Regions from separate parts of the Modestobacter marinus genome, predicted to be linked through region 4. Evidence: riboswitches for the same ligand, from Rfam matches in the RefSeq annotation. Region 4 holds a riboswitch; each other region holds the start of a gene.
What was found. Region 4 has a riboswitch for cyclic di-AMP ahead of FB380_RS08325 (C40 family peptidase). Riboswitches for the same ligand answer to the same signal wherever they lie in the genome.
Positions count from the first base shown of each region.

Region 1: it holds a riboswitch for cyclic di-AMP, as region 4 does, so the genes downstream of both, FB380_RS13800 (C40 family peptidase) here and FB380_RS08325 (C40 family peptidase) in region 4, are expected to answer to the same signal.
Region 2: it holds a riboswitch for cyclic di-AMP, as region 4 does, so the genes downstream of both, FB380_RS24485 (LysM peptidoglycan-binding domain-containing protein) here and FB380_RS08325 (C40 family peptidase) in region 4, are expected to answer to the same signal.
Region 3: it holds a riboswitch for cyclic di-AMP, as region 4 does, so the genes downstream of both, FB380_RS18125 (VldE C-terminal domain-containing protein) here and FB380_RS08325 (C40 family peptidase) in region 4, are expected to answer to the same signal.

Region 1 covers NZ_JAAMPA010000001.1:2,915,981-2,923,277, reverse strand. Annotated here, with positions in the region: gene FB380_RS13805 (HNH endonuclease signature motif containing protein) at 107-1,306, opposite strand; cyclic di-AMP (ydaO/yuaA leader) riboswitch at 1,965-2,117, shown strand; gene FB380_RS13800 (C40 family peptidase) at 2,134-2,670, shown strand; gene FB380_RS13795 (bifunctional metallophosphatase/5'-nucleotidase) at 2,795-4,633, opposite strand; gene FB380_RS25510 (hypothetical protein) at 4,785-4,910, opposite strand; gene FB380_RS13790 (alpha/beta fold hydrolase) at 4,998-5,831, shown strand; gene FB380_RS13785 (ROK family transcriptional regulator) at 5,889-7,079, opposite strand; gene FB380_RS13780 (amino acid ABC transporter ATP-binding protein) at 7,220-7,297, shown strand, end outside.
Region 2 covers NZ_JAAMPA010000001.1:1,037,378-1,044,674, reverse strand. Annotated here, with positions in the region: gene FB380_RS04875 (ATP-binding protein) at 1-1,627, opposite strand, end outside; gene FB380_RS24485 (LysM peptidoglycan-binding domain-containing protein) at 1,930-2,787, opposite strand; cyclic di-AMP (ydaO/yuaA leader) riboswitch at 2,795-2,932, opposite strand; gene FB380_RS04865 (cytochrome P450) at 3,181-4,392, opposite strand; gene FB380_RS04860 (DUF5926 family protein) at 4,497-5,435, shown strand; gene FB380_RS04855 (cytochrome c oxidase assembly protein) at 5,527-6,510, shown strand; gene FB380_RS04850 (sigma-70 family RNA polymerase sigma factor) at 6,535-7,089, opposite strand; gene FB380_RS04845 (zf-HC2 domain-containing protein) at 7,137-7,297, shown strand, end outside.
Region 3 covers NZ_JAAMPA010000002.1:448,708-456,004, reverse strand. Annotated here, with positions in the region: gene FB380_RS18135 (hypothetical protein) at 1-99, shown strand, start outside; gene FB380_RS18130 (cytochrome P450) at 238-1,629, opposite strand; gene FB380_RS18125 (VldE C-terminal domain-containing protein) at 1,948-2,898, opposite strand; cyclic di-AMP (ydaO/yuaA leader) riboswitch at 2,901-3,016, opposite strand; gene FB380_RS18120 (threonine/serine exporter family protein) at 3,368-4,771, shown strand; gene FB380_RS18115 (glycoside hydrolase family 3 protein) at 4,867-7,297, opposite strand, start outside.
Region 4 covers NZ_JAAMPA010000001.1:1,761,661-1,768,957, reverse strand. Annotated here, with positions in the region: gene FB380_RS08345 (hypothetical protein) at 1-405, shown strand, start outside; gene FB380_RS08340 (pyridoxamine 5'-phosphate oxidase family protein) at 441-1,064, shown strand; gene FB380_RS08335 (serine hydrolase domain-containing protein) at 1,069-2,391, opposite strand; gene FB380_RS08330 (DUF3817 domain-containing protein) at 2,399-2,746, opposite strand; gene FB380_RS08325 (C40 family peptidase) at 2,911-4,092, opposite strand; cyclic di-AMP (ydaO/yuaA leader) riboswitch at 4,109-4,281, opposite strand; gene FB380_RS24600 (hypothetical protein) at 4,483-4,980, shown strand; gene FB380_RS24595 (GNAT family N-acetyltransferase) at 4,985-5,443, shown strand; gene FB380_RS08310 (phytoene desaturase family protein) at 5,440-6,993, shown strand; gene FB380_RS08305 (hypothetical protein) at 7,126-7,272, shown strand.

The sequences.
Region 1 (7,297 bases), 1.2 Mb from region 4:
GCTCCAGCTCTCGTCCCGGTCGGCGCAACAGCTGCCCAGCCCCGCGCAGCCCGCTGGACCCTCCGTCGGTCGGACGGCGGGCCAGCGGCATGCCACACCCACAGCCCTACAGCGGTGGGCCGATGAGGATCTCGGTGTCGTCGGGACGCCAGGTCCGCCACCGGCCGTCGGGATCTCGTTCGACCCGGAACCCGTGGTGGACCTTGGTGTGGTGCCGTTCGCACAACAGGGCCGAGTTGCTCAACGACGTCTCACCGCCGTGCAGCCAGTGGATCAGGTGGTGCACATCGCACCAGTGGGTCGGTGCACCACAGCCGGCGAACACGCAGCTCTTGTCCCGGCGTTCCACGGCCCTGCGCAGCCCCGGGGTGACCACCCGGTGGTCCCGGCCCAGGTCCAGCGGGATGCCGTCGGGACCCATCACGATCCGGGAGATGCTCCCGTCACACGCCAGGTAGCGGGCGCGGGCGGCGGAGATCGTCGCCCCGAACCCCAGCTCCGCCGCCCCGGCGCCGGTGGCCGGGTCGACCAGGTCCTCGATGTCGATGCCGACCACGACGTGCGGCTTGACGGTGCGCAGCGTGGGCAGGCTCCCCGCGGCGAGCTGGTTGTCCGCCAACTGCACCAGCGCGTCGGCGTTCTGCTGCGCCCGGGTCCGCTCATCACCCTGCGGGCGGTTGGCCTGCACGATCGACTCGATCGCGGCCTTGACCTTCTCCCCGCCGGTCGCGTCCAGGTCGAACCGGCCGGTGATCGAACCATCGGCGTGCGTGGCGATCGTGAGCCGCCGCTCCTCGGTGGGGTCTGGCTCCGGCCCGTCGGGGTCCAAGGCGTCCTCGAAGGCCTGCACCGCGGCGACCAGCGACTGGTGCGGTGAGCCCATCGCCACCTGAGTCCACACCTCATCGAACGCCGCCAGGTCGATGCCCTGCTCCCCGGCGCGGGCGGCCTCGACCGGGCCGACCTTCTTGGCCACCACGTCGACCTGCTCGGGGGTCACCTGACCCTCGGCGAACCCGGCCGCCAGCGTCGGGAAGTGCTCCAGGGCCCGCCCGGATCGCAGGATCCGCGAGGCCTCGGCCGGCGCGAGCCGTGCGTGCCCGATCAGCCAGGACCGCATGGACTTCAGCCCGTCGTGCTCGGCGGCCTGCGTGGCGTCCGCACACCGCACGGTGCGGGTCAACTCCGCCGACGCGCGGTTCACCACCTGCACCAACATGGCCGTCCGGTCCAGCACCTGGCCGTCGGTCAGGGCGTGCAGGTCATCGGCGCCTAGGGCATCCAGCGCGGAGATCAACTCGCTCACCGAACACCTCCCGACCCGTTCGAACGTGTGTACGAATCTTATCGCCTCTGAGGGGTCCGCACAACGCGAATCCGCAGGTCAGGCGCCCGTCCACAGATGTTGGGATGTTCTTGACTCCCTCGGGTGGACGTGACTGAAGCAGGTCGAGACGGCCAACGACAGACGCCCAACGACCACACGCGATGTACCGACACCCTCACCGGCGCCGGGTTGGGCGGAAGGGCCCAGCCAGGCCGGAGCGAGCCGTCGACAGGCGGCTCGGCTGCCATGCGGGACATGGCAACGCGCGCTCCACGCTCCGAGTGGACGTGGTGAAAGCCAGCCAGCGACGAACACCTGCCGCAGCCGCCGGCGAGGCGCCACCAGCCGCGGCCGGTGGTAGCGCGGCGGACACGCACCGTGCGCACCCGCCGCACCGCCGGAATTCGGTGCACCGGCGGGAATCAGCCGATCACGGTGATCGAGCTCCTACCCCGCTCCGACGTTGCCCGACGTCACGTCGGCGAGTCGCCGATCCCGGCCGGGCGTGTTGCAGCTCCACGGGGTGTCGGAACTCCGACGCGCAGCACTTTGTGACAGTTCCATGACGCCCCTACCGTCAACCGCGCCCGCCGGCCCCTGAGTCGCCACACACGGTGACACCGGCGAGCACCGCCGAACCGGGCAACCGCCGCAACGTCGCCGCGGACACCCGGACCGGGGACCCACCGCAGTTCTGGGGTGAAGCGCGACGGCACGCGAGTGCCGGAGCGCCGGGCGAGTTCCCCGCCCGAACCCGTCAGCTAACTCGGTAGGCGGTTGAGGAGAACAAGGAGAACCCGTCGTCCATGACGACCACTCGCACGTCCCCTGCCCGCCGTCCCTCCCGTTCCGGTCGCCGGGCACTGGTCGCGCTGTTCGCCAGCGCGGGCGTCGCCCTCACCCCGATGGCCGCCCAGGCCTCGGTCGGCGGCGGCGGAGCGCCCATCGCAGCACCCGCCCCGGCACCGGTGGCCCCGGTCGCCGCTCCCAACGCCGCCGCCCAGATCGTCGTCGACACGGCGCTCGCCCAGCAGGGCAAGCCCTACGTCTGGGCCGGGGCCGGCCCGAACGTCTACGACTGCTCGGGGCTGACGCAGTACTCCTTCGCGGCGGCCGGCATCGCGCTGCCGCACTCCTCCCGCATGCAGTCGACGATGGGCGTGCCCGTGGCCCGCGCCGACCTGCAGCCCGGTGACCTGGTCTTCTTCTACGACCCGGTGGGCCACGTCGGCATCTACATCGGCAACGGCCTGATGGTGCACGCGCCGACCGCAGGGGACGTCGTCCGCACCATCGCCGTCGACTCCATGTGGGGCTACAACTCCGCGCGTCGTCTGGTCTGACCCGCTCGCGACGTCCGCCCCGCGCCGGTCCGCGGGAGCGGGGCGGACGTCGTCCGGCACGCCGGGAACACGAGAACGCCCCGCCCCCCATCCGGGGAGCGGGGCGTTCGTCGGTCGAGGAGGGTCAGCCGAGCAGCGGCTCGCCGTCGCGGACGAGCTGCCAGTTCTCCACGTAGAAGTCGGCCGGGTCGATGACGCCGCGCTCCTGCGCCCACTCGATGAGCAGCTGGCGGATCTCCAGCTGCTCGTTGTAGACCACCGGCGCCGTGGAGATGTGCGGGAACCCGCCACCGCCGGAGCGCCGGTAGTTGTTCACCGCGACGACGAACCGGGCGTCGTCGGCCACCGGCTCACCGTCGATCTCCAGCCGGGTGACCCGCTCGCCGACCTGCCGGGAGACGTCCAGGTCGTAGTCGACGCCGGAGAGCACGTCGTAGTTGTAGTCCGGCGTCCCGTCGGCGTTGGTGATCGTCTCGGGGTCGACGTCGCCGGTGGCCGGCACCTGGGTGAAGTAGCTCGCCGACTCCTCCAGGTAGTCGCGCACCTGGGCGCCGGTGAGCTCGACCGCCTCGAGGGTGTTGTCGAAGACGTAGAGCCCGGCGATGTCCCGGATGGTGACCTCGCCCTGCGGGAAGACCGCCTCCCGGCTGAACGGGGCGGCGATCGACAGCACCGGCAGGTCAGCCCGGTCGGTGCCCTCGAGCGCGGCGTCCACGGTCTCGGTCTGCACCTGCTGGATGAAGTCGAGGATCGGCGTGTCCTCGTACCGGCTGGTCAGCGTGGTCAGCTCCTCGGTGGAGGTGGCCACGACCTGGTTGACGTAGTCGACCGTCGCCTGGTGCGCCTCGTCGGTGACGGCGAGGACCTCGGGGTCCTCCGGGTAGTCCTTGGTGCGCAGCGCGGTGGCCGTGGCATTGGTGACGTCCCACTGGCCGCGGGTCTTGGTCAGCTCGAAGTCGACCTGGCTGACCGTGCCGCCCCAGCGGTAGGGCTGGGTGAGCAGCACCTCCTCGCCGGTGACCTCGTTGACCACGATCTGGGACGGGGCGTCGCGGTGCGTGTGGCCGACGACCATGGCGTCGATGCCGGGCACCGTCCGGGCGATGACGTCGGAGGGGTTCTCCGTGCCCACGGCCGGGTCGTCGTAGGACGACGTCCCGCCGACCCCGGCGTGCGCGAGGACGACGACGACGTCGGCCTGCTCCGCGACGACCGGCACCCACTGCTGCGCCGTCTCGACCATGTCGCGGAACTCGACCTGGCCCTCGACGTTGTTGCGGTCCCAGATCGCGGAGCCGGGCGTGGTCAGGCCGATGATGCCGACGGTGACCGGCTTCGCGCCGCGCACCTTCATCTCCTGCAGCGTGTACGGCGGCAGGTACGGCTCACCGGTGGCGACGTCGATGACGTTGGCACCGAGCACCGGGTGGTCGACGTCGTCGACGTAGCCGGCCAGGGTGTCCAGGCCGTAGTTGAACTCGTGGTTGCCGACGACCTGGGCGTCGTAGCCGATGACGTCGTAGGCCGCCGCCATCGGGTGCTCGGCCTCCGGCGACTGCTGGGCGGCCAGGTAGGTGAGCGGCGTGCCCTGCAGGAAGTCGCCGTTGTCGACGACGAAGACGCTGTCCGCGCCCTTCTCCGCGCGCACCGAGTCGACCACCGACGACACCCGGGCCAGGCCCGTCGCGTCCCCGGAGCGCTCGGTGTACGGCGCGTCGCGGAAGTAGTCCCAGTCCTGCACGCGGCCGTGCAGGTCGGTGGTGGCGAGCATGGTCAGCTCGAGGCTCTTCCCCTTGCCGTGCCCGTTGCCGTGCCCGTTGCCGTGCCCGTTGCCGGGCCCGTGGCCCCACCCGCCACCGTGGCCGTCGTCGTGGCCCCCCTGGCCGGCCGCCGCGGGGGTCACCGCCCCGAAGGTCATCGCCAGCACCGCTGCCGCGACCGTCACCGTCGTCCGTCTGCGCACTCTGTTCTCCCCCAGCTCGTCAGCCACCCCGGACGGGGCGGCTGTGCGGATGCTGAGCCAACGTAACGAGCGATGCCGACAGGTCGACGTCGGTCGCGAGCTGTTCACCGGAGCGCTGCACGCCTGACCGGCGGCAGGCGGTGCACGGTCGTCAGGAGCAGACCAGCGCGCCGCCCTCCAGGTCGGCTGCCGGCAGCAGCTCCCGTTCGACTGCGTGGTCGTGCCGGCGGGTCCGGGGCTCCCGGTCGCCCTGCCGGCACCGCCGGGTGCAGCTCACGTCACCGTCCATCGCGCCGGGCCTCCCGACCGTCGCCGGCATGTGGTGTGCTCCAGGTCACCCCTCGACCCGAGCACGGGAGTCCCGTTGAGCACACCGACGACCCACCCGCCACGCACCGTGCAGGTCGGCGACATCGCCGTCGCCGTCCAGGAGTACGGCGACGGCGAGCCACTGCTGGTGGTCAACGGCACCAGCCAGTCCCTCGGCTTCTGGGCCGACCTCGCCCAGGGCTGGGCCGGCGACCACCGGGTGATCACCTACGACCTGCGCGGGATGGGCGGATCGGAACGGGGGTCCGGGCCGTTCAGCGTCGCCTCCCTGGCCACCGATGCGCTGGGGCTGCTCGACGCCCTGGAGATCGAGCGCGCGCACGTGCTCGGCTACTCGCTGGGCAGCGCCATCGCGCAGGAGCTCGTGCTGGCCGCGCCGGACCGGGTCGTCTCGCTCGTCCTCTACTGCACGTGGGCCCGGACCGACGGGTTCCAGCGGGCGATGATGACCGGCCTCGCGCACCCGTGGCGGACCGGCGACCTGGCGGCGGCGCTCGGCGCGCTCGGGGTCGCGTTCTCGCCGCAGCTGCTGGACAGCCCCGAGTTCGGTGCGCTGATCGAGGAGCTGCTGCCGCTGTTCCCCAGCACCGAGCAACAGATCCGCACCACCGCCGAGCAGTGGGACGCCGACCTGGCGCACGACACCCTCGACCGGCTCGGCCGGATCACCGCGCCGACGCTGGTGATCGCCGGTGAGCAGGACCTGCTGACACCCCCGTGGCACGGCCAGCAGGTGGCCGCCGCCATCCCCGGGGCGCGGCTGGAGATGTTCACCGGCCCGGGTTCCAGCCACGCCCTCGGCGTCGAGCGGGCCGCGGAGTTCGTGCCGCTGGTCAGCGGGTTCCTCGCCGAGCACCGGACGTCCTGAGACCGCCGCGGGCAGCACGGCGCCTCCGCCCGCCCGCCACCGGGGCGCCCGGGCAGCTCAGCGGGCGGCGGCGCGCGCGGCCAGCTGCTCCGGGGAGAAGGCGAGGTCCAGCGCCTCCCGGGCGGCGCCCAGGACGGCGGCCTGCTGGCCGACCCGGCTCACCGCGACCTCCAGGCCGTCGGTGATCATCGGCGGGCACTGCGCGTAGATCGCCGAGCGCACCCCGGCCACGAACGCCTCGGCGCTGCTCAGGTGCCCGCCGATCACCAGCCGCTCCGGGTTGAAGAAGTTGAGGATCGTCGACAGCACGGTGCCGGTGCTGCTGCCGGCCTCGCGCAGCAGCTGGGTGGTCAGCGGGTGCGCGTCCCGGGCCAGGTCGAGCATCCCCTCGGTGCCCGAGGAGGGCACGCCGCGCTCGGCGAGCTGCTCGACCAGGGCGGCGCCGCTGGCCACGGCGTCCAGGCAGCCGACCCGCCCGCAGGAGCACGGCACCGGCGGCGCCCCGGGCACCGTGGTGTGGCTGATGTCGCCGGCGAACCCACCGCTGCCCCGGTGCAGGGCGCCACCGGCGACGACGCCGCAGCCGATGCCGGAGCCGACCTTCACGAACACCATCTGCTCGGTCGCCGACCCGCCCGCGGCGTGCTCGCCGAGCGCCATCAGGTTCGCGTCGTTCTGCACGATCACCGGCACCGGCAGCCACTGCCGCACGAGGGCGGCGACGTCGGCGCCGTTCCAGCCGGGCATCCGGGCCGGGGAGACGACCAGGCCGGTGCGCGCGCTGACCGGCCCGGGCACGCCGACGCACAGCGCCAGCAGCGGCGGCGCGTCCGCCACACCGTCGTCGAGCCCGGCGACGGCCTCCTCGACGGTGGTGACCACGGTGCGCAGCACCACCTCCGGGCCGTCGGCGATGACGATCGGCAGATGCCGCTCGGCGACCTGCCGGCCGGCCGCGTCGAGGACGGCGATCGCCGCGTGCCGCTCCCCCAGGCTGACCGCGACCACCCGCCCGGCCTCCCCGCGCATCTCCAGCCGGCGGGGCGGCCGCCCGCCGGCCGAGGGCCCGGTGCCGGTCTCCACGAGCCAGCCGCGCCGGATCAGCATCTCCACCCGGGCGGCGGCGGTGGTCGCCGACAGTCCCGTCTCGCGCGCGACGTCGGCGCGTGAGGTGGCGCGGCCGAGCCGGACGAGGGAGAGGACCTCGCTCGGGGAGGTGGCCGACCGGTCACCGGCGGGGGTGGGCATGCCGATCAGTGAAGCAACGCCCGCCGCACGAAGCAACGTGCACTTACTCCGGAAGTCGAGGAACTTGATGGCTATCTGGTTGTAACGATCGCCACTTAGCCTTCCTCCAACGTTCAACGCCGACCCGGAGGAGCGCGACGATGACCACGCCGATGGTGAGCATGCGCGGCGTCGACAAGCGCTTCGGCGACCTGCGCGTCCTGCGGTCGATCGACCTG
Region 2 (7,297 bases), 720 kb from region 4:
GCGTGACTTGCACCTGGCAGAGGTTTTGCACTGTTTGATTGCTGACCGTCGGGTACTCGCGCAAGTGCGCGATGATCCGACGATCCACCTCGTCCTGCTCATTGCGGTGATAGGGGAGTAGGGAGCCGAGTTCGGCGCGCACTCTCTCCCGAAAACGATAGGCGGGCATGCGAGAGCGGCGGTCCTCGCGGGTCGGCTCGATGAGGGCGTAAACATCGTCGCTCAGCCGTCGGAGCGCGTCGGCGGCCTCGTCGATGGTCTTCTGGATTACGGGTGCGATGTCCTTCGCGCGAACGGTCGCGTGCGAGCGCAGATAGTCGATGGTTAGAGCAGCATCAGTGTCCTCTCTGACGTCGTCAGGAAGGTTGGCCATCAGTGAGGCAACTCTCGTCACGGGTGCGCCGCCGGATAGGACGACACGGACTGCCCCACCCCGACTCGTGAAGCCAGGCGGCTTGTGACCGGCTCTCACCATGGTGCGGACCATCACATCCACACCAGTTCCCGCCCGCTCCGCCAGACGCAAGACTCGCAAAGCATCCGCGAGTCTTCGGTTTCGCGGCTTGGAGCTGTGCGTCAGCAGATTGTCTTCCGTGACTCCAAAGACGAGCTCCCCAGGGCTGACGACAACTAGCTGCGAGGGACTGTGTTCGATGACTGTCTGGTCAGGTAGTCGGTAGTCGCGGTGTGCAACGGCATTGACGACGGCCTCTCTGACGGCAGCGCGGGGAATGGTCTCGAGCTGTTGCTGAACGCCACTGGCAAGCGTGACCGGAGTTGTTTCGTTCGCGGCGTCGACATCGCGTAGGCATTCACGAATAGTCAGGAGAAGGGGCAATGCGTGCACCTCGGGAGGGCGGGTCAATGCACCGCCGGGGGTTCGTTTCCGCAAGTACTGGATGGTTGGGTTGGGGGCCGCCTGCTGTCGCGTGAAGAGCAGGGCGCCTGCCCTTAGCAGGCGGCCATCGTCGTCAAGAACTCCGCATTCGCGGAGCAGGTCCTCATTGCTCAACGTGGCTCTGCGTCGGCTCTGGTCATCGCCAGCCTGCTCAAGCAGGCGCCTTGCCTCTTCGATGGCAGTCTCAGCGACGTCCTTCATGGTCCAGTTCGTCAGTTCGGCCGACCAGTCGTAATTGCGCCGTTCATCGCGGACTGCCCCCTCTCGCTCGGGGGTCATTGGCTCGCAGTGGTCGGAGATCCGTTCCCTCAGCTTTCCGCCGACCCGGTGCAGGTCAAAGCCCGGCTCGACCAGGAGGACCAGAATCTCTGCTGACCCAGCCGGGCGCCGCTCGGCCGACACGACCAGGTTCGGCGAGGTCAGTTGCCAGATGCGGTGCCGAAGGTCGTCCTCGTCCAGAGACGGCGGCAATCCGACGAAGGCAGCGGGCCCGGCTGCGTCGTCGTCGACACCGACGACGATCGCTCCTCCGCGAGCGTTGGCCATGCACGCCGCGGCCTCGGCTAGGTCGGCAGCTCCGGCTTTCAGCGAGTCTCGATCGTTGGCAGCCGGCTCCTTGTACTCCTTGAAGTCTAAGTACTGCGATTCAAGGTCGCCGGGTCGTGCGCCAGCCGAGATGGCCTTCAAGGCGTCAGAAACCGCACGGCTGGCCGCGGCGGGTGTCGTCATGCGGTATTACTACACCCTGTCTTGACAGGGAGCAATAAAACTCGACCGTTTGGTCCGACAGCAACGTGGGAGGCGGGCCCGGCTCGCTTCCGTCGGCTGTCAGGGGCGGGCTGACTGGGCAGCCTGCAGTGATGAACTTCCGGCGGCGCCGGATCTCAGTCAGTGCCCCGATGACAGGCCATGACGACGCCCCGGCCGGTAGCCCGGCCGGGGCGTCGTCGTCGCCGGTGGTCCGGTCACCCGGACCGCCGGCCGGGTGGGTCAGCGCGGGACCGCGCCGACCCACCCGCCGCGCTGGTCGATCAGTACCAGTTGTTGGCCTGGAAGTGCGCCCACGCGGCGCACGGGGTGCCGTAGCGCTCGCTGATGTAGTCCAGCCCCCAGGTGATCTGGGTCGCCGGGTTGGTGCGCCAGTCCGGGCCGGCCGAGGCCATCTTCGACCCGGGCAGCGCCTGCGGGATGCCGTAGGCGCTGGAGGTCGGGTTGTCGGCCGTGGTCTGCCAGTTGCTCTCCTTGGTCCACAGGTTGTCCAGGCAGGTGAACTCGCCCGGGCCCCAGCCGCGCTCGGCGACCATGGCCCGGCCGATGGACCGGTTGTCACCGGTGGCGGTCCGGTCGGCGCTGCGGCTGGCGGCCTGCTCGACCGGGCGGCTGGGCGCCGGGGCCGCAGGGGCTGCCGGGGCTGCCCCGCCGAGGGTGAGGGTCTGCCCGACGCGGAGCACGTTCGGGTCGCCGCCGATGGTGCCGCTGTTGGCGGCGTAGAGCGCCTGCCACGTGGTGCCGTGCTGGGCGGCGATCTTGTTGAGCGTGTCGCCGGAGCGCACGACGTAGGTGCCGGACGCCGGCGCCGGTGCGGCCGCCGGGGCCGCGCCGCCGCCGATGGTCAGCACCTGGCCGACGCGGAGCACGTCCGGGTTGCCGCCGATGGTGCCGCTGTTGGCGGTGTAGATGCTCTGCCAGGTGGTGCCGTGACCGGCGGCCAGCTTGCTGAGCGTGTCCCCGGGAGCCACGGTGTGGCTGCCGGTGTGGGCCTGGGCCGGTGCGATGACCCCGAAGGACATCGCCGCAGCCGCCGCGACCACCATGGCCGGGCGCGCCGCGGAAGCGAAGGCGGAACGCCCGGTGGAGCGGTCACGCCGTGCCGTGAAGCGATTGAGCATGGGTGTGTGTGCCTCTCGCCGCCTGCGGAGTTAGCTGTCGGGTTCGGGCGAGAGCTGCCCGGCCGCATGATGCGGCTTCACCCCAAGGCCCGAGGGCCTGGTCCTGCGAGGTGGGTCCCCCGCGCCTGCCCGTGGTCTCTGATGTCCGGGCGGCGGTGGGCAGGTTCGGCGGTGCCGTCGTCCGGAGCCCGCCGTGCGGCGGACTGCCCAACGGTAGGCAGACCGTCGTCCCGGGGTGCCGGTCGACGGTGACCTTTCCCCGGCTCTCCGAGGCGGCCAGTACCAGCGGTGACGGATCACGGACGCGGTGTGGACAACACTTCTCTGGTCGTTTCTTCGCGCAACGGCATGCCAGGGCCCATGGTGGGTACGGCAGGCCGCTCGGTCGACGGCTCAGCGGGCGGTGAGCACGACCGGCAGCTCCTGGAGACCGCGGATGACGAACTCGGGACGGCGCCGGGCCGGGCGGGCCAGCTCCAGCCGGGAGGTGCGGCCCAGCAGCGCGCCGAAGGAGGCCTGCAGCTCCACCCGGGCCAGCGGGGCGCCGATGCAGAAGTGCACCCCGGCGCCGAAGGAGATGTGCGGGTTGTCCGCGCGCCCGACGTCGAGGGTGTCGGGGTCGGCGAAGACGGCCGGGTCGCGGTTCGCGCTGCCCAGCAGGGCGGCGATCTTCTGACCCCACTCGACGGTGACCCCGCCGACCTCGGCGTCGGCGGTGGCGGTGCGCTCGAACAGCTGCAGCGGTGAGTCGAAGCGCATCAGCTCCTCGATCGCCGTCGGCAGCAGGCCCGGGTCCGCGCGCAGCCGGGCCAGCTCGTCCGGGTGCTCCAGCAGCGCCAGCAGGCCGTTGCCGCTGACGTTGACCGTCGCCTCGTGGCCGGCGTTGAGCAGCAGGATGCAGGTGGTGACCAGCTCGTCCTCGGTGAGCCGGTCGCCCTCGGCGTCGCGCACCGTGACCAGGTGGGTGAGCAGGTCCTCACCCGGCGCGGTCCGCCGCTCGGCGGCCAGCTCGCGCAGGTAGGCGACGAACTCGGCGGCGGCCCGCTCGGCGTCGGCCTCGACCTCCGTCGTCCGGCCGTACTCGTACATCTTCACGATCGCGTTCGACCATGGCCGCAGCAGCGGCCGGTCGGCCGCCGGCACCCCGAGCAGCTCGGCGATGACCGCGACCGGCAGCTCCTCGGCCATGCCGGAGAGCACGTCGACGTCGTCCTGCCCGGCGGAGCGCTCGACCAGGGAGTCGACCAGGGAGTCGGCCAGCTCCTGCACCCACGGCCGCAGCCGCTCCACGTGCCCGCGTGCGAACGCCGCGCTGATCAGCCGGCGCAGCCGGGTGTGCGTGGGCGGCTCCATCTCCAGGATGGCGTTTCGGTGGATCAGGTTGAAGCTCTCGAACCGCTCGGCGGGGGTCCGGTCCGACCAGATCCGGCCCAGCCGCCGGTCACGCAGGACGGCGTTGGCCTCGGCGTGGCCGAGCGCCAGCCACATGCCCTGCCGCTCGTCCCACTGCACCGGCCCGGCGGCGCGGGCCACGGCGAACGCCGGGTAGGGGTCGGCGACGAACGCGGGGTCGGTCAGGTCCAACGGGGCGGCAACCGGTGTCACCGGCAGCAGGGTACGGAACGGCCCGGCCGGCCTCCTGCCTCGTCGGGCTCGCGCCTGCCAGGCTCGGCGGGAACGGTGGACCCGGGCCACATACGCTCGCGTGCATGGCCCGCTCCACGACCCGCCGCCGTCCCGCCGCCCCCGCCGCGGCCGCCGGCGAGACCAACCCGAAGGCGCCCTGCCCCTGTGGCTCCGGCCGCCGCTACAAGCACTGCCACGGCTCCGGCTACGGCCAGCCCGTGCTCCGCCCGTTCGAGGGCCTCCCCGGCGAGGTCGACTGGGTGGCGCTGCGCGAGCTCGTGCCGGCTGCCACGGCCGCGCTGACCACCACGGACGGCCGCTCGGTCACGCTGGCCAGCGTGCTCCCCGGCGGCACCCCCGCCCTGGTCCGGGCCAACGGCGAGATCCTGCTCGGCGTCCAGCTGCAGACCTCCTCCGACGACGTCAGCCGCGACCTCGGCACCGCGCTCGCCGCCGCGCTGGAGGCCCCGGCCGGTGCCCCCGTCGACCCGGGCCCCATCGGTGCCGCCGGTTCGGCCGGGCCGCGGCTGCAGGAGCTGCTGGACCTCTCGGCGCCGTTCGAGGTCACCGTGCACGACGACTTCGACTTCTGGCTGGAGGGCGCCGACGTCGACGCGACCGCCCGCGCGAGCCTCCGGCAGGCCAACGACATGGTGATGCCCACGGTGCGGCTGGCCGGGCTGGAGGCCGCCTACTGGTGCCGGCCGACCACCGAGCGCGGCCACGTGCGCTGGGTGCGCCCCGAGCCGGAGGAGGCGCTGCTGGACGCCCTGGCCCGGCTCGGCGCCGCCGAGCAGCTGAGCCTGGGGGAGGGCACCCGTTACGCCGGCGCCTTCCGCGCCCTGGGCCTCGTCGTCCCGGTGTGGGACGTGCCCGGTGAGGTGCCCGGCGCCGAGTGGGCCGGCCCCTCGGCGGAGCTGCACTCCCGGCTGGAGGCCGCGCTGGCGGTCACCGAGCCGCTGACCGCCGACGAGCGGCGGGCACGCGCCGGGCTGCTGTCCCGGCAGGTCACGCTCCGCTGAGCTCGGGGCCCGGCTCCCTCGCCGACTGCGGCGGAGGGGCCGGGCCAGGCCTACCGTGGGGGCCGCACAGCGGCGCGGGGAGAGGACTGACGTGGGGCACGAACACGGCGGCATGGGGATGCACGTCCCGGAGCTGCCGCCGACCACCGGCCGGGTGCTGGGGCTGGACCTGGCCGCCGCCTCGCCGGTCGCCTGGCTCGCCGTGCTGCTGGCCGTCGGCTACCTGGTGGGGCTGTGGCGGCTGCACCGCCGGGGGGTGCGCTGGGCGCCGTCCCGCACGATCGCGTGGCTGATCGGCTGCGCCGTCCTGTTCCACGTGACCGCCAGCGGCCTGCAGAGCTACGGGATGGTGCTGTTCAGCCTGCACATGGTGCAGCACATGGTGCTCAGCATGATCATCCCGTTGCTGCTGCTGATCGGTGCCCCGGTCACCCTGATGCTGCGTGCCCTCCCCGCGGCGCAGGGGCCTGCCGGGATGCCGCGGCGGGCGCTGCTCGGCGCGCTGCACAGCCGGCTGGGCCGGCTGGTCTCCTCACCGTTCTTCACCATCCCGCTGTTCATCGCCAGCCTCTACGGCGTCTACTTCACCCCGCTGTTCGACGACCTCATGGCGACGACGGTCGGGCACACGTTCATGCTGCTGCACTTCCTGGTCACCGGGCTGCTGTTCTTCGGCCCGATCATGGCCATCGACCCGTGGCCCCGGCGCTCCGGGCACGGCGCCCGGATGCTGGAGCTGCTGCTGCCCGCCCCGTTCCACGCCTTCTTCGGCGTGATCGTGATGATGAGCAGCTCGGTGCTGCTGACCAGCTACGCCACCCCGCCGGAGTCCTGGGGCATCGACCCGCTCTACGACCAGGGTGCGGCCGGCGGCATCGCCTGGTCCTTCGGCGAGTTCCCCACCGTGCTGGTGCTGGCGGTCGTCTTCTTCCAGTGGACCCGTTCGGAGGAGCGCGCGAACCGGGCCGCCGACCGGGTGCGGGACCGGGCGATCGCCCGTGGGGAGAGCGGCGAGGACCCGGAGCTGGTGGCCTACAACGAGCGGCTGCGCCGGCTGGCGGCCCAGCACCCCTGATCGCTGGGGGGCGCGGGTCCGGCCCTAGGAGGGGCGGCGGGTGCGTGGGTGGTCGGCGGCGACCAGGGCCTCGACCAGGTCCGCGCGGGCCCGGGCCACCCGTGAGCGGATCGTGCCGATCGGGCAGCCCACCACCTCGGCGGCCTCGGCGTAGGGCAACCCGATCAGCTGGGTGAGCACGAAGGCCTCCCGGCGCTCGGGCTCCAGCCGGTCCAGCACGTCCTGCGCGGCGACCGACCCGCCCACCTCGTCGTCGGGCACCTCGCGGACCAGGTCGGCCAGGTCGGTGTCGTCGGAGACCAGCACCAGGCCGCGGCGCTTCCGGGCCCGCAGGTGGTCGGCGCAGACCCGGCGGGCGATCGACAGCAGCCAGGTGCGCAACGACGAGCGGCCCTCGAAGCCGCGCAGCGCCGGCAGCGCCCGCAGGAACGTCTCCTGGGTGAGGTCCTCGGCGGCCTGGCGGTCGGCCAGGTGCGCGCACAGCCGCCACACGTCGGTCTGCGTCTCCCGGATCAGCGCGGCCTGCGCCAGCGTGTCGCCCTCGGCTGCGCGGGCAGCGAGACGTTCCAGCTGCCCCACGTGGACCCTCCGGGAACTCTGCGGTCGTCGGCGGCGACTATGCCACCGTGAGCTGTGCAGCCTGTCGTGAGGCGGTCTCCGCCGGCCTGGACGGCGAGTCCCCGGGTGCGCCGCAGACCTGGGTGGACGAGCACCTGGGCCGGTGCCCGGCCTGCCGCGGGTGGGCTGAGGCCGCCGCGGAGGTGACCCGGCGGGCCCGGTTGACCCC
Region 3 (7,297 bases), on a different contig from region 4:
CTGATCCTCGGCCCGTTCGGGCTGCCGCCCTGGTTGCCCCTCGCCGTGGTGCTCGGCGGCCTGGTGTACGTGGCCCGCCGGCAGCAGCGCGGACGCTGACCCGACCGCCCCGCCCGGGTCGGCCCGGCACCGGGGGAGCGGCCCGGGCCGGCGCGAGGACGAGCGCCTCCGCCGGCCGGCTCCGCCCCTGCCTCGTCCCGGACGTCCCGTGCCTCCGCCGCGCAGGTGCGGCTCCGGTCAGAAGGAGACCGGGAGCTCCTCCACGCCGTGGACGAAGGACAGCCCACGCCAGCGCAGCTGCTCCTCGGGGACGGCGAGCGCGAGGTCCGGGAAGCGGCGGAACAGCGCGGGGAGCGCGATGCGCAGCTCCATGCGGGCCAGCTCCGCACCGACGCAGCGGTGCACCCCGTGACCGAAGGCCAGGTGCCCGCCGGCGGGGGAGCGCCCCGGCTGGAACCGGTCGGGCTCCGGCCCGGCCCAGGCCGGGTCGCGGTCGGCGCCGCTGAGGGAGACGGCCACGAGGTCGCCCTGCCGGACCGGGCAGCCGGACAGCTCCAGGTCCTGCTTCGCGAACCGCGGGAAGGCCACCTGGACCACCGACAGGTAGCGCAGCAGCTCCTCCACCACGCCGTCGACGTCGGCCGGTGAGCCGTTCCGGAGGAGGGCGGCGTGCCCGGGGTCGCGCAGCAGCACCATGGTGCCCAGGGAGAGGGAGCTGGCGGTGGTCTCGTAGCCGCCGGTGACGATCCCGTCGACCAGACCGGCGAGGTCGTCGTCGGAGATGCCGTCGCCCTCGGCCTGCAGGATGCGCCCGATCAGGCCGTCCCCGGGCGCCGTCCGCTGCCGGGCCACCACGTCCAGGAGGATCCGCTTCTGCTCGGACACCGCGCCGAGGGCCGCGGCCGCACCGCCGGTCGCGTCGAAGCGCTGGGTGCCCAGCCGCACGAAGGCCTCGTGGTCGGCGTCGTCCAGCCCCAGCAACCCGCAGATCACGTCCATGGGGACCCGCCAGGAGACGTGCTCGGCCAGGTCCGCCGGTGACCCGGCGGCGGCGAGCTCGTCCAGCCGGCGGGTGACGATCGCCTCGACCGTGGGCTCCAGCCGGTCCAGCCGGCGGCGTGTGAACTCGGGGGCCACCAGCTTGCGCAGCCGGGTGTGCAGCGGCGCGTCGGTGAAGCCCAGGCCGCCGACGTCGGCCGTCGACCCCGGCCCGGCGTCACCGAACAGGTGCCGGATGTCGTTGCTGTAGGAGTCACGGTCGCTCAGGACGGTGCGGGCCTGCTCGTACCCGGTCACCAGGTGGGCCGTCAGCCCCATCGGCAGGTCGAGCCGCTCCACCGGGCAGCGGGCGCGCAGCGCGGCGAGCTCGGGGACCGGGTCCACGCCGTGCCGCAGCAGGGGGAGCCGGGCGCTCTCCGGGAAGAAGGCCAGCTCGGAGAGGTCGATGCCCTTCCGGCGGATCCGTCCTTCCACCATGCGCCCCAGCCAGGCCCGGGCCACCGCCCGGGCGCTGCGCTGGCGCCGCGGCCAGCCGCTCGTCCGCCGCTTCGCCGGCCGGGTGGTCAGGGCCACGGTCCGCCGCACGCGGCGACGCCCGGAGCTGCGTGGTGCTGAGTCGGTCGTGGACATGATCCCTCGTCGTCGTCCGGGCACCGGCGTGACGTCAGCTCCGCCGGGCCCACCGGCGGGCGACCCCGACCGGCGCCGGGTGCTGATCGCCGCGACGTCCACCGTGCCACCCCGTCGGGTCCACGGGCCCCGCGCCGTCGACCTCGACGCTGCCGAGCCGTGGCGCTCCGTTCCGTGGCGGTGGGCGCTGACCCGACCATCCCATGCGGACGACCGGAGACCGTCGGCGGCCCTCCGGGGGCGGACAGCACGGTGCCCCCCTGCCTGCACGCGGGCAGAGGGGCACCGTGGGTTCCCGGTGGAGCGGAGCCGGGAGGCTCAGCCCGCCAGGTAGTTCACGTGCGGGTGGTCCATGTGGTTGGCCGTCGGGCTCCCGCGGTCAGCCATCGGGCTCCAGGAACCGGTCGGCGAGGTGAGGATGCGCTGCTGCCAGATGACGTACTCCACGCCGAGGGTGTCCCAGTTGGCGATGTGGTAGGCGACGATGGCGTCCCCGAGCGCGGCGTCGGACATCACCATGTAGTCCAGTGCCCGGCCGGAGGGGTGGCCGTTCGGGTCGGTCGCGCTGGCCCGCGTCCCACCGATGGTGATGCCGGCGGCGCCCGGGACGTCGCGCACGACGGCGTCCGCGGCGGCCTGGGCCCGCGGCTGCACGGGACCCGCGCTGTTGGTGATCTGGGCCTGCCCCGACGGCGCGGCGACGACGACTGCGGGGACCGGTGCCGGGGCGGGCGCCGGGGCCACGACGACCTCCGGCACGACGACCTCCGGCACGACGACCTCCGGCACGACGACCTCCGGCACGACGACCTCGGGGACGACGACCTCCGGTGCCGGGACGACGACCTCGGGTACCGCGATGACCTCGGGGGCCGGAGCGACGACCTCGGGTGCCGCGACGACCTCCGGTGCCGGGGTGGCCTCAGGTGCCGCGACGACCTCCGGGGCGATCTCGGGTGCCGGGGCGGTCGGGACAGGACCGTCCTCCGAGCCGAGCAGGAACCGCAGCTGCCCCGGGGTCAGCGCCCCGGTGTCCCCGCCGCCGAAGGCGGCGATGTGGCGCTGGTAGAGCTCCCGCCAGGAGTGCCGGTTCCCCGCCGCGGCCGGGTCGCCCTGCTCGGCGGTGTGCCGGTCCACCTGGGCGGGGGAGGCCTCGGGTGCCGGGGTGGTGTGGGCCAGGGCCGGGGTGCTGAGGAGGCCGAGCGTGACGAGGGAGGCGCCCGCGACGACCGGGAGGCGGACGAAGCGGGACGGGCTGTGCTTGGGCATGAGTGATCTCCGATCACCGCCGGAGGGGTTAGCTGTCGGGTTCGGGCGATCGGTGCCCGGCCGGCGGTGCCGGCTTCACCCCGAGGCGCGCCCACCGATGTGTCGGCGCGCCGGGTGTAGTGGGTCCCCCACCCCTGCCCTGAGAGTCCTGGATGGCGGCCGGCAGGCAGGGTTGAGCGGACCGGCGCCACGCCCACGATGTCGGCGTGACCGGAACGTTATGGACGGGCAGGTGGGCTGTCTCCGTGACGATCGTCACGTCCTCGGCGTGCCGCCGACGGCACGCCGTCCGGGGCGGATCGAGGGGCGCCGAGCGCGTGTCCGGCACCGGTTCCGGCCACGCGATGGGCCATGCACCCCGCCTCGGGGCACCGCGCCTGCGGGGTGCGGGCGCGCTGTGGGGAAGGCCACGGCCCGACCGTGGTCGGGGAGCGGCCCGCCTGCCGCGCCGCTCCGTAACCTGACCGTGATGAACCCCGTGACCCAGGACCGCAGCCGGCGGTTCGCGCGCCTGCCGGACCGGGCGCGGAAGGCGATCTCCGGGTCCGGTCCGCCGACGGCACCGCTGGCCCTCCGGGCCCAGCCCAGCCGGGTCGACGCGGGCACCGCGCGCTCGGCGCTCGGCCTGGCCCTGCGCATCGGGGAGTCGATGATGGCGGTCGGTGCCTCGGCCGCCGACGTCACCGCAACGGTGCTGCGCGTGGCGGCGGGCTACGGGCTCACCGACTGCCAGGTCGACATCACGTTCACCTCGCTGACGATCAGCTACGACCCGGACGACGTCCCGCCGATCATGCTGATGCGCATCGTGCGGCCGCGGGGTCTGGACTACACCCGGCTCCAGGGCATCACCGACCTGGCGGCGGAGCTCAAGACGGCAGGCCTGGGCCTGGAGGAGGCGCACCGCCAGCTGGACGACGTCCTGTCCGCGCCGCACCCCTACCGTCGGCCGATCCACGCACTGGGCTGGTCGGGTGTGGCGGCGTGCGTCGCCGTCCTGCTCGGTGGCGGCTGGCTGGTGGCCCTGGTCGCGGCGGTCACGACGGCCGCCATCGAGCTGACCATCCGGGCGCTCGACCGGCGCGGGCTCCCGATGTTCTTCCAGCAGGTCGCCGGCGCGGCGGTGGCCACCGGGGCCGCCGTCCTCCTCGTCGTCGGCGAGGTCGAGGTGCGCACCTCGCTGGTCGTCGCCGCCGGGATCGTGGTCCTCCTGGCCGGCCTCTCCTTCGTGGGCGCCGCGGAGGACGCGATCAGCGGGTTCCCGGTCACCGCCGCGGCCCGGGCCTTCGAGGTGCTCACGTTGACCACCGGCATCGTCGTCGGCATCGCCGCCGTGCTGGACCTGGCGCAGCGGGCGGAGGTGCCGCTGCGGGTGCTGGACCCCGGGACGTCGACCGTGCCCTCCGTCGTGGCGCTGGTCGCGGCGGCCGGGATGGCCGCGTCCTGGGCGCTGGCCTCGCACGCCCGCCCGGTCGCGATCGCGGTGGCCACGGTGGCCGGCGCGCTGGCGTGGACGACGTCGTCGGTGGCGGCCGCGTCCGGTGCCGGTGAGGCGGTGGCGAGCGCGGCGGCGGCCGTCGTGGTCGGCTTCTGTGGTGAGACGCTCACCGATCGGCTGCGCATCCCGCCGCTGCTCGTCGCGGTCTGCGGCATCGTCCCGCTGCTGCCCGGGCTGGCGATCTACCGGGGGCTCTTCGCGGTGGTCGTGGAGGGCGACGTGGGGAGTGGGGTGAACGCGCTCGTGGGGGCGGCGGCGATCGGCCTGGCGCTGGCCGCCGGGGTCGTGCTGGGCCGCTACCTCGGCCGGCCGCTGGGTGGCCGGCGGGACCGCTTCGACCGCCGGGTGCGGCGCCACGCGACCAGCGCCCACTGAACAGCCCCGGGCGGATCGTGCGCTCCTGAGCCGAGGTGGGACGTGGCGGCGCGGCGCCCGGCTGCTCCCGGAGGGGAGCAGCCGGGTCCTCCCGGTCAGCCGTGCAGCTGCACGGTCCACTCGCAGGGCAGCATCACGGCCGAGGTGCCGGCGCGGAGGCGGAAGGGCCCGGACTCGTACTGCCAGCCGTCGGCCCAGTGCGCCAGGTACCGGGTGTCCACCGCGACGTCGACCCGCGCGGCCTGCCCGGCGGGGACGCGCACGGCGGCCGAACCGACCAGCCACCGCACCGGACGGTCCACGACGGAGTCCGGCCGCTCGGCGTAGACCTGCACCACCTCCTTGCCGTCGTGCTCGCCGGTGTTGGTCACCTCGACCGTCACGGTCACCGTCTCGCCGGGCGCGGCCACGGTCGGGGCGTCGCCACCGGTCAGCTCGAAGGTCGTGTAGCCCCGCCCGCTGCCGAACCAGTACGCCGGTGCGGCGCCGGCGCGCAGCCAGGCGCGGTATCCGATGTGGACCCCCTCGGCGTACTCGACGACCCCGTCGACCGGCGTGCAGTCGAGCACCGGCACGTCGGCCTCGGACGCCGGCCAGGTGGTCGGCAGTCGCCCGCCCGGCTCGGCCAGCCCCAGCAGGACGTCGGCGACCGCGTTCCCGAACTCCTGCCCGCCGAACCAGCCGACCAGCAGGGCAGCGACCTCCTCCCGCCAGGGCATCAGCACCGGGGCCCCGGCGTTGACCAGCACGACGGTGCGCGGGTTGGCCGCGACGACGGCGCGGACGAGGTCGTCCTGCCGGCCCGGCAGGGCCAGGGACTCCCGGTCGTAGCCCTCGGACTCCACCACCGAGTTCGTGCCGACGACCACCAGCGCCACGTCGGCGGCGGCCGCGGCGCGGGCGGCCTCGGCGATCAGGGCGTCGGGGTCGGCGTCGGCGGGCTCGGTGCCCAGCCGCAGGGACATCGCGCGGGAGTTGAAGCCGACGCGGTCGCCGAGGTCGAGGACCAGCCGGACGTCCAGGGGGGTGCCGGCGGTCAGCCGCACCTCTGTCGACGCGGTCGGCGGGCTCAGGAACGCCGCGCCGAGGTCGGTGCCGACCGGGATGAGGGTCTCGTCGAGCAGCAGCTCGCCGTCGACGTGGACCTGCGCCCGGCCCACCAGGGCGCACCCGAGCCGCACCGTGCCCGACTCGGTGGGGGTCCAGCGGGTGGTCAGCTCGTAGCTGGCGGCTGCCTCGATGGGCGCGTCGCCGCCGAAGTACACGAGGTCGCTCGCCCGGCGGTCCTCGCCGAACAGCTCGGTGCCGTCGGCGGCCAGGAACCGGGCGCGCAGCCCCGGTGTGCCGCTGACCGGGTTGGTCAGCTGGCCCAGCGGCAGCTCGACGACCCCGTTCTGCACGACCGCGCCGAGGGAGTAGCCGACGTCCACGCCGGGGAGCGCGGCCCGCAGGCCGTCCAGCGGGGAGACCGTGGACTCGGGGACGACGGTGGCGCTGCCGCCGCCCTGGGTGCGGGCGGCCGCCGCGTTGTTGCCGATGACCGCGACCGAGCGCAGCGCAGCGGCGTCCCAGGGCAGGTCGCCCCGGTTCTCCAGCAGCACGGTGCCCTCGACGGCCGCCTCGCGGGTGAACGCGATGCCGTCCTCCACCCAGACCGGCTCCGCGGGGGACGAGTCGCCCAGCGCCCCGACCCGCTGGGCCAGGGTCAGGATGCGCAGCACCTTGCGGTCGACGACGTCCTCGGCGATCTCCCCGGCGCGGACCGCGGCGACCAGCGCATCGCCCCACGGCCCGTCCGGGCCGGGCATCACCAGGTCCTGCGACGCCGTCGCGGACGCCAGGCTGCGGACCGCCGTCCAGTCGCTGATCACCACGCCGTCGAACCCCCACTCGCTGTTCAGCGGGGTCTCCAGCAGCTCGTTCTCGGTGACCGTGGCGCCGTTGACGGAGTTGTAGGCGCTCATCACCACCCAGGCGTGGGCCTCGGTGACCGACTTCTCGAACGCCAGCAGGTACAGCTCGCGCAGCGTGCGCTCGTCGGCCCGGACGTCGGCGGTGAAGCGGTCGGTCTCGAAGTCGTTGGCCACGTAGTGCTTCGGCGTCGCGCCGACCCCGTTGTCCTGCACGCCGGTGACGTAGGCGGCGGCGAGCTCGCCGGTGAGCACCGGGTCCTCGCTGAAGGCCTCGAAGTGCCGGCCGCCGACGGGGGAGCGGTGCAGGTTGATCGTCGGGCCGAGCACGACGTCGACGCCCTTGCGCCGGGCCTCGACCGCGGCGGCGGCGCCGTAGCGGCGGGCGATGTCGGGGTCCCAGGAAGCGGCCAGCGCGGTGGCCGACGGCAGGTTCAGCGACGGGTCGCGCTCGTCCCAGACCTCGCCGCGGACCCCGGAGGGGCCGTCGGAGACCAGGATGCGACGCAGTCCGATCCGCTCGATGGGCCAGGTGGTCCAGAAGTCGCGGCCGGTGAGCAGCTGCACCTTCTCCTCGAGGGTCAGCGCCGCCAGCGCGTCGGCGAGGTCCAGGTGG
Region 4 (7,297 bases):
GCCGTCACCTACCTGGACATGGCCGGTCGGGGCCGGGGCACCAGCTCCACCCCCGAGCAGACCGTCGAGGCGCTCGCGGAGAAGGCCCACGTGTCGATCCCCGGCGACGAGGAGACCCGGCAGAACCGGGTCCAGGGCCTGGGCCCGCTCACCGGGCTGGCCGCCGGGGTCGGGGTCGGGGTGCTCGCCGGGCTGGCCCGGGCGGCCGGCTTCCGTTCCCAGCCCCTGGTCGGGACGGCGCTGACCACGATCGGCGTGCTGATCGGGTCCAACGGCCCGATGACCGCGCTGGGCATCACCGACCCGCGCACCTGGCCGCTGTCGTCCTGGGTCACCGACGTCGTCCCGCACCTGGCCTACGGCGTCGTGGTGAAGACGACGATGGACGCGTTCGACCGTCCCTGACCCGGCTGGTCGCCGGCGTGGCCCAGACTGATGACGTGGACGAGATCACCACCGAGGCGGAGCTGCGCGACCTGCTGGGCGAGCCGGCCCCCCGGGCCGCAACCAAGGACCGGCCGAGCCTGGACGACATCGACCGCCGGTGGCTGGCCGCCTCGCCGTTCTGCCTGGTGGCGACCTCGGCCGCGGACGGCAGCTGCGACGTCTCGCCGAAGGGCGACCCACCCGGGTTCACCCTGGTCCTGGACGACCGGACGATCGCACTGCCCGAGCGGGCCGGCAACCGCCGGGCCGACGGGTTCCGCAACATCCTGGGCAACCCGCACGTGGGCCTGATCTACCTGCTCCCCGGCCGGAGCGACACCCTCCGGGTGCAGGGCCGGGCCCGGCTCGTCCGCGACGCGGACCTGCTCGACCGGATGGTGGTCCGCGGCAACCGGCCGCTGCTGGCCCTGGTGGTCGAGATCGAGTCGGTCTTCTATCACTGCGCCAAGGCGTTCCTGCGCTCCCAGCTGTGGGACCCGGCGACCTGGGACCCGGAGGCGCTGCCCTCCCGACCCCGGATCGCCCACGCCCAGGAGGCCGCCGCCACGCCGCTGGCCGAGCTGGAGCAGTACTACGGCGAGCAGTACGCGGCCGGGCTGTACCCGGCCGGCCGCTGACGGGTCAGCGCCAGCCGCGCTCGTCGACCCCGCCGGGCACGGGCGCCTCGGGGTCGTAGGGGGTGCGGGTGAGCACGAACGTCGCCAGGTCCAGGTGGTCCGGGGCGATGCGCAGCGTCTCGCCGGCGTAGTAGCCGTCCAGCCCGACCCAGGTCCCGTCCGCGCGGGGGGCGAACCGGCTGGCCCGTCCCGGCCGGCCGGGCAGCGGGCCCAGGTGGAGCAGGCCACCCGACTGCGCGCGCAGCACCAGCGGGGCCGGCCCCCAGAACCACACGCCGAGCAGGTCCAGCGGCAGCGGCGACGGGGACGGCTCCCAGGCCTCGACCACCCGGGGCTCGGCGGCCCGCAGGTCGGCCAGCAGCCCGGGCACCAGCGGGTCGAGCCCACTGGTCGTGTTGGCCAGCATGACCCCGCCGGCCTGCTCGGACCGGTCGACGAAGACCCCGGCCAAGAAGCCCGGCATCGAGCCGCCGTGCCCGACGAGGGTGTGCCCGTCGACCCGCAGCACCTGCACGCCGAGCCCGTAGGCCGACCACCCGGGGGAGGAGGAGTCGACCCCGGCCGGCACGGTCATCTCCTCCAGCGTCGCCGGCGAGAGCACGCCGCCGGTGTCGCCGAGCAGGAAGGCGGCGAACCGGCCGAGGTCGGCCAGCGTCGCCCACAGCTGGCCGGCCGCGGCCATCACCCCGGCGTCGTGCTCGGGCTCGGGCAGGACGACGTCGGCCCACGGGTGCACCGCCGCGCCCTGCGCCGCCCGGCCGGTGGGCCGCGGGGTGGTGCGCTCCATGCCCAGCGGCAGCAGGACCTCGTCCCGCACCACCTCGACCCAGGACCGCCCACGGTGCCGGGCGACCAGCTCACCGAGCAGCCCGAACCCGAGGTTCGAGTAGTGGAACCGCCGCGCACTGCCCAGGACGACGTCGTCGTCGGTCAGCCGCAGCTCGGCGAGCGACCCGCCGGGGACGCGCTCCCACCAGCCGCCCGGGCTCTCCGAGCTGGCCCCGGCGAGGTGGGAGAGCAGGTGCCCCACGGTGCGCTCCCCGAAGGGGGTGCCGGGGACGTGCTCCTCGAGCAGGTCGTCGAGCCCGAGGCGGCCCTCGTCGCGCAGCCGGAGCACGACCAGGGCCGTCACCGTCTTGCTGATCGAGCCCAGCCGGTACTGCACGTCGGCGTGCGGCTCGGCGACGTCGCCGCGACCGGCCGACCAGGCCAGCCCGCCGTCCCGGACGACGCCCGCGACCAGGCTGGGCGCCCGGCCGTCCCGCTGGACCCGGGCGGTGCGGGCCAGCAGCGTGCGGGCGGTGGCGGGCAGGACGGGGGTGGCCATCGCGGGCTCAGCCGACCCGGACGGGCGTGGTGGCGTCGAGCGGCAGCCGGCCGGTGCGCCGGGCCCAGCGCTCGAACCAGATGGTCACCAGCGGCGGGAGGGAGGCGGCCAGCGCGAGCAGCGCGGTGACCGGCGTCCAGCGGAGCACCCGCCAGGCCAGCAGGGCGACGACGACGTAGGCGACGAAGACCGCGCCGTGGACCGGGCCGAAGACCTGCACGCCCAGCTCCGAGGCGTCCAGCACCCGCTTGACGAACATGCCGGCCAGCAGCAGCACCCAGGAGACGGCCTCGGCGATGGCGACGGCGCGGAAGACGCGGGCGACCCTCGCGGGGTCGGTCAGTGCGGCGGGCACGGTTCTCCTCGGGGGTGGGGCGGAGGGTGGGGTGCTCCTCATCGTGCCCGGCGGGACGGGGCGTCGGCACCCACGCTCACGTGATCGTCGCCACCGGGCCCGGACGCACCGGTGCCCCGGCCGCCGTCAGGCGACCGGGGCACCGGCGGAGGGTGGTGCAGCTGTCAGCCGGCGACCCGGCGCATGGCGGTGATCGGGCCCATGGCGTCGATGCTGGCGACCTTGACCACGTCACCGGACGTCGGCGCGTGGACCATCTGGCCGCCGCCGATGTAGATGCCGATGTGGCTGACCGGCGAGTAGAAGGCGATCAGGTCGCCCGGCTGCAGCTCCCCGCGGGAGACCGCACGGCCGGCCTGTGCCTGCTGGCTGCTGCTGCGGGGGAGGTTGACCCCCGCCGATGCGTAAGAGTACTTCACCAGCCCGGAGCAGTCGTAGGAGTTCGGGCCGGTGGCACCCCAGACGTAGGGCTTGCCACGCTGGGCCATCGCGGTGTTCACCGCGGTGGCGGCAGCACCGCTGCTGGCCACGACCGGAGCCGGGGCCGGCGCGGGGGCCGGGGCCGCGGAGCTGGACGCGGACGGAGCGGCGGCGGGGGCGCTGCGCTCGGCGCGCGAGGCCGGCTGGGAGTTCCGCTCGGCCGCGGCGGCTGCCGCGGCCTCGCGCTCGGCTGCGGCTGCGGCGGCTGCCGCGGCCTCGGCCGCATGCTGCTGCTCGGCCAGGATCCGGGCGCGCTCGCGCTCCTCGGCGGAGAGCCGGTCGTACTCGGCCTGGTACTCGGCGATCTGCGCGTTCAGGTCGGCCTGCTGCGCAGCGACCTCGGCGACCTGCGCCTCGGCGTCGGCGGCGGCCTTCTCGGCCGCGACCTTCGCCTCGTCGGCGGCGACGCTGGCCTGCTGAGCCGTCCCGAGCACCTCGTTGTTGTGCCCGGCGATGCTGTCCAGCGTGCCCATCCGGTCGAGCATCTCGTCGGCGGAGGAGCTGGTGAGCATGGCCTGCAGCGAGGAGAGCTGCTCACCGGTGAAGGCGCTGCGGGCCACCTGGCGCACGTGGTCACGGGCCTCGACCACGGCTGCCTCGGCGGCGACGAGCTCGGCGGCGGCGGCGTCCGAGGCGGCCTTCATGCCGGTCAGCACGTCGGTCGCTTCGTGCATCTTCTCGGTGACGACCTCGAGGTCGTGACCGCGGGCGGCGATGAGCTCGGCCGCCTCCTGGGAGGTGGTGGGTGTTTCAGGAGCCGCCAGGGCGGGCAGCGGAGCAAGAGTCAGGCCACCCACGGCGATCAGGGTGAACAGGGCCCGTCGGCCGGTGAGGCCACGACGGACAGAGGTGTGCGAACTCGCCATGTTCGGCGGGTGTGTCCTTTCTTCCACCTGCCGCCTACCGAGTTAGCTGACGGGTTCGGGCGGGAAGTCGCCCGGCTCCTCGGGCCCGCGGACGGGCCGTGCGGAGCTTCACCCCAGTGCTGCGGTGGGTCCCCGGTCCACGAGCCCGCGAGTGTCGCTGCGAGCCATGTGGTTCGGCGGCGGTCCCGTCGGTCGTCACCCGGGTGGGCGACTGCGCTGCCCGTCAGGACCGCTGGTGACCGTACGTGCGTTATGTGCTCGTGACAAACGGCTGAGGCCAATTTGTGGAGAAACTCCTGGCGTGTGCTCCAACACGCTCACCGAGCGTGACAGGCTCGCCGGGTGCAGGGCTTGGCGCGGCGGGAGTTCTGTCTCGTGCTGCTCCGTCGCATGGCCGACACGCGACCCGACCTGGTCGCCGAGGCACTGCCCCGACTCGGCTCCGACCGGGCCGAGGCCCGCGCCGCACACCGCCGATGGCGCGCCCTCCATCACACAGAGCGAGCACCGCGCGGGGTCGCCCTGCGGGCTGCGGTGCTCGGTCCCCCGGCCGAGCGGGAACACCGCCGGTTCGGTGACGTCGACCTCCTCGTCCAGCGGTGGCCGCTGCCGCTGTGGCCGCACCTGCGGTGGGAGGTGCTGGGTGGCCCGGACGGCGCCGTGCTCCACGAGCAGCTGGTGCGTGCACCCGGCTCACCGGTGCCCGCCGCGGCACCGGGTGCCCTGCGCGTGTGGGAGCACGTGGTGGACGACGTCCTGGCCCTCCCCGGCGCCACCGGTGTCGACCCCGGGGTCCCGAGCCGCTACGAGGTGCACCTCCCGGGCGGGGTGCGGGCCCGGTTCGTCTGGGGGCTGCTGCAGCGGGTGGACGACGGCGCGCCAGGATGACCCGGTGCCGACCCTCTCCACCGCCTCCTGGGACGACCCGGACGTCTCCGCGCTGACCGCCGCCCAGCAGGTCGAGCTGCGGGCCCGCTACGGCGGCGTGGGCGAGCCGGGGGTGCCGCCCTCCGCCGCCGACGTCGCCGTCGTCCTCCTCGCCCGGGACGACGACGGCACGCCGATCGGCTGCGGTGCCCTGCGCCCGCTCGGCGACACCGAGGCCGAGGTCAAGCGCATGTACGTCGTCCCGCCGGCCCGCGGCCGGGGCGTCTCCCGGCTGCTGCTCGCCGGCCTGGAGGCCGAGGCGCTGCGCCGCGGGTGGACGACGGTGCGCCTGGAGACGGGGGTCCGGCAGCCGGAGGCGGTCGGGCTGTACACCTCGGCCGGCTACACACCCGTCGAGGCGTTCGGGCACTACGTCGACGCCGACGACCCCCACGCCGTCTTCTTCGCCCGCGAGCTGGCGTGAGCACCGCGGCCCGGTACGACGCGATCGTGGCCGGTGGCGGCCACAACGGGCTGGTCGCCGCCGCCTACCTGGCCCGCGCGGGCTGGTCGGTGCTCGTGCTGGAGCGGCGGGCCGTGCTCGGCGGCGCCGCGGTCAGCGAGCGGGTCTTCCCGGGGGTCGACGTCCGGCTGTCGGCGTACTCCTACCTGGTCAGCCTGCTGCCCGACCGGATCGTCGCCGACCTGGCGCTGCCGATCACCCTGGTCGACCGCGCCGTCGCCTCCTACACGCCGCTGCGCCGCGGGGGCGCAGCCACCGGCCTGCTGGTCGAGCGGGAGGAGGGGCCGGAGACGGCGGCCTCCTTCCGCGCCCTCACCGGCTCGGACGCCGAGTTCGCCGGCTGGCAGCGGTTCTACGGCCGGCTGACCACCCTGGCCGAGGACCTGGCCCCCACCCTGACCGCTCCGCTGCCCAGCGAGGCGGCGCTCGATGCCCGGCTGCGGGACCCGGGCCTCTGGCACGACCTGCGCGAACGGCCGCTGGCCGACGTCGTCGCCGACCACCTCACCGACGACGACGTCCGGGGCATCGCGCTCACCGACGGGCTGATCGGCACCTCCGCCGACCTGCACGCCGCGGACGGGCTGGCCGGCCGGTGCTTCCTCTACCACCTCATCGGCAACGGCACGGGCCGCTGGCGGGTCCCGGTCGGTGGCATGGGCGCGGTCAGCGGCGCCCTCGCCGATGCGGCACGGGCGGCCGGGGCGGCGCTGCTCACCCGCGCCGAGGTCACCGCGGTCGAGACCCGGGCCGACGGCGTCACGGTGCACTGGACCGACGGGGACGGGACGGCGCACGCGGCCGACGCCGGGCACCTGGTCAGCGGCGCGGCCCCGGCCGTGCTCGACGACCTGCTGGGCGCTGCCCCGGCGCCGCGGCCGTCGGGGTCGCAGCTGAAGGTCAACATGGTGCTGCGCCGGCTGCCCGGGCTGCGGTCCGGCGCCGACCCCCGCCGGGTCTTCAGCGGCACCGTGCACGTCGACGAGGCGGCCTCCCAGCTCGACGCCGCGTACGCGCAGGCCGCGGCCGGCCGGCTGCCCGAGGTGATCCCCTTCGAGGTGTACTGCCACTCGCTCACCGACCCGTCGATCGTCGGCGACACCGGGCTGCACACCCTGACCCTGTTCGGGCTGCACACGCCGGCCGAGCTGTACGCCGCCGACGACGCCGGCACCCGGGCCGAGGCGGTACGGCGGGTGGTGGCCCAGCTGGACGCCCATCTGACCGAGCCGCTGGCCGACTGCCTGGCCACCGACGGTGACGGGCGGCCGTGCCTGCAGGCGTCCTCACCGCTGGACGTGGAGGCAGCGCTGGCGATGCCGGGCGGCCACATCTTCCACGGCGACCTCGCCTGGCCGGTGGCGCCCGACCCGGCCGCCGTCGGCACCTGGGGCGTGGCGACGGCGCACCCCCGGGTGGTCGCCGCCTCCTCCGGCGGCACCGTGCGCGGCGGTGCGGTCAGTGGACTGGGCGGCTTCGCCGCGGCCCAGCACCTGCTCGGCGGCCACTGAGCGGAGTGGGCCGCACCGGCAGGCGTGAGCACCGGCGGAAGTGGGCAGGCAGGACACAGCAGCCTGCTCGCCCGAGCCGGCCCGCCGAGGGGACCCACCGGACCGGTGACCACCCGACGACCAGGAGGACCGATGAGCCAGGGACCCGACGACCGCCCGGACCGCACCGGGCAGGGCCGGTTGCCGAAGAACCGTGCGCGCCTGCTGATCGTCGGCACGTTCGTGCTCATCCTGGTGGTGGTGTTCTCCTACATGCTCCTGGTGGCCAACAGCGCCTGACCCCGGTCCACGGCGGCGGGCGCGC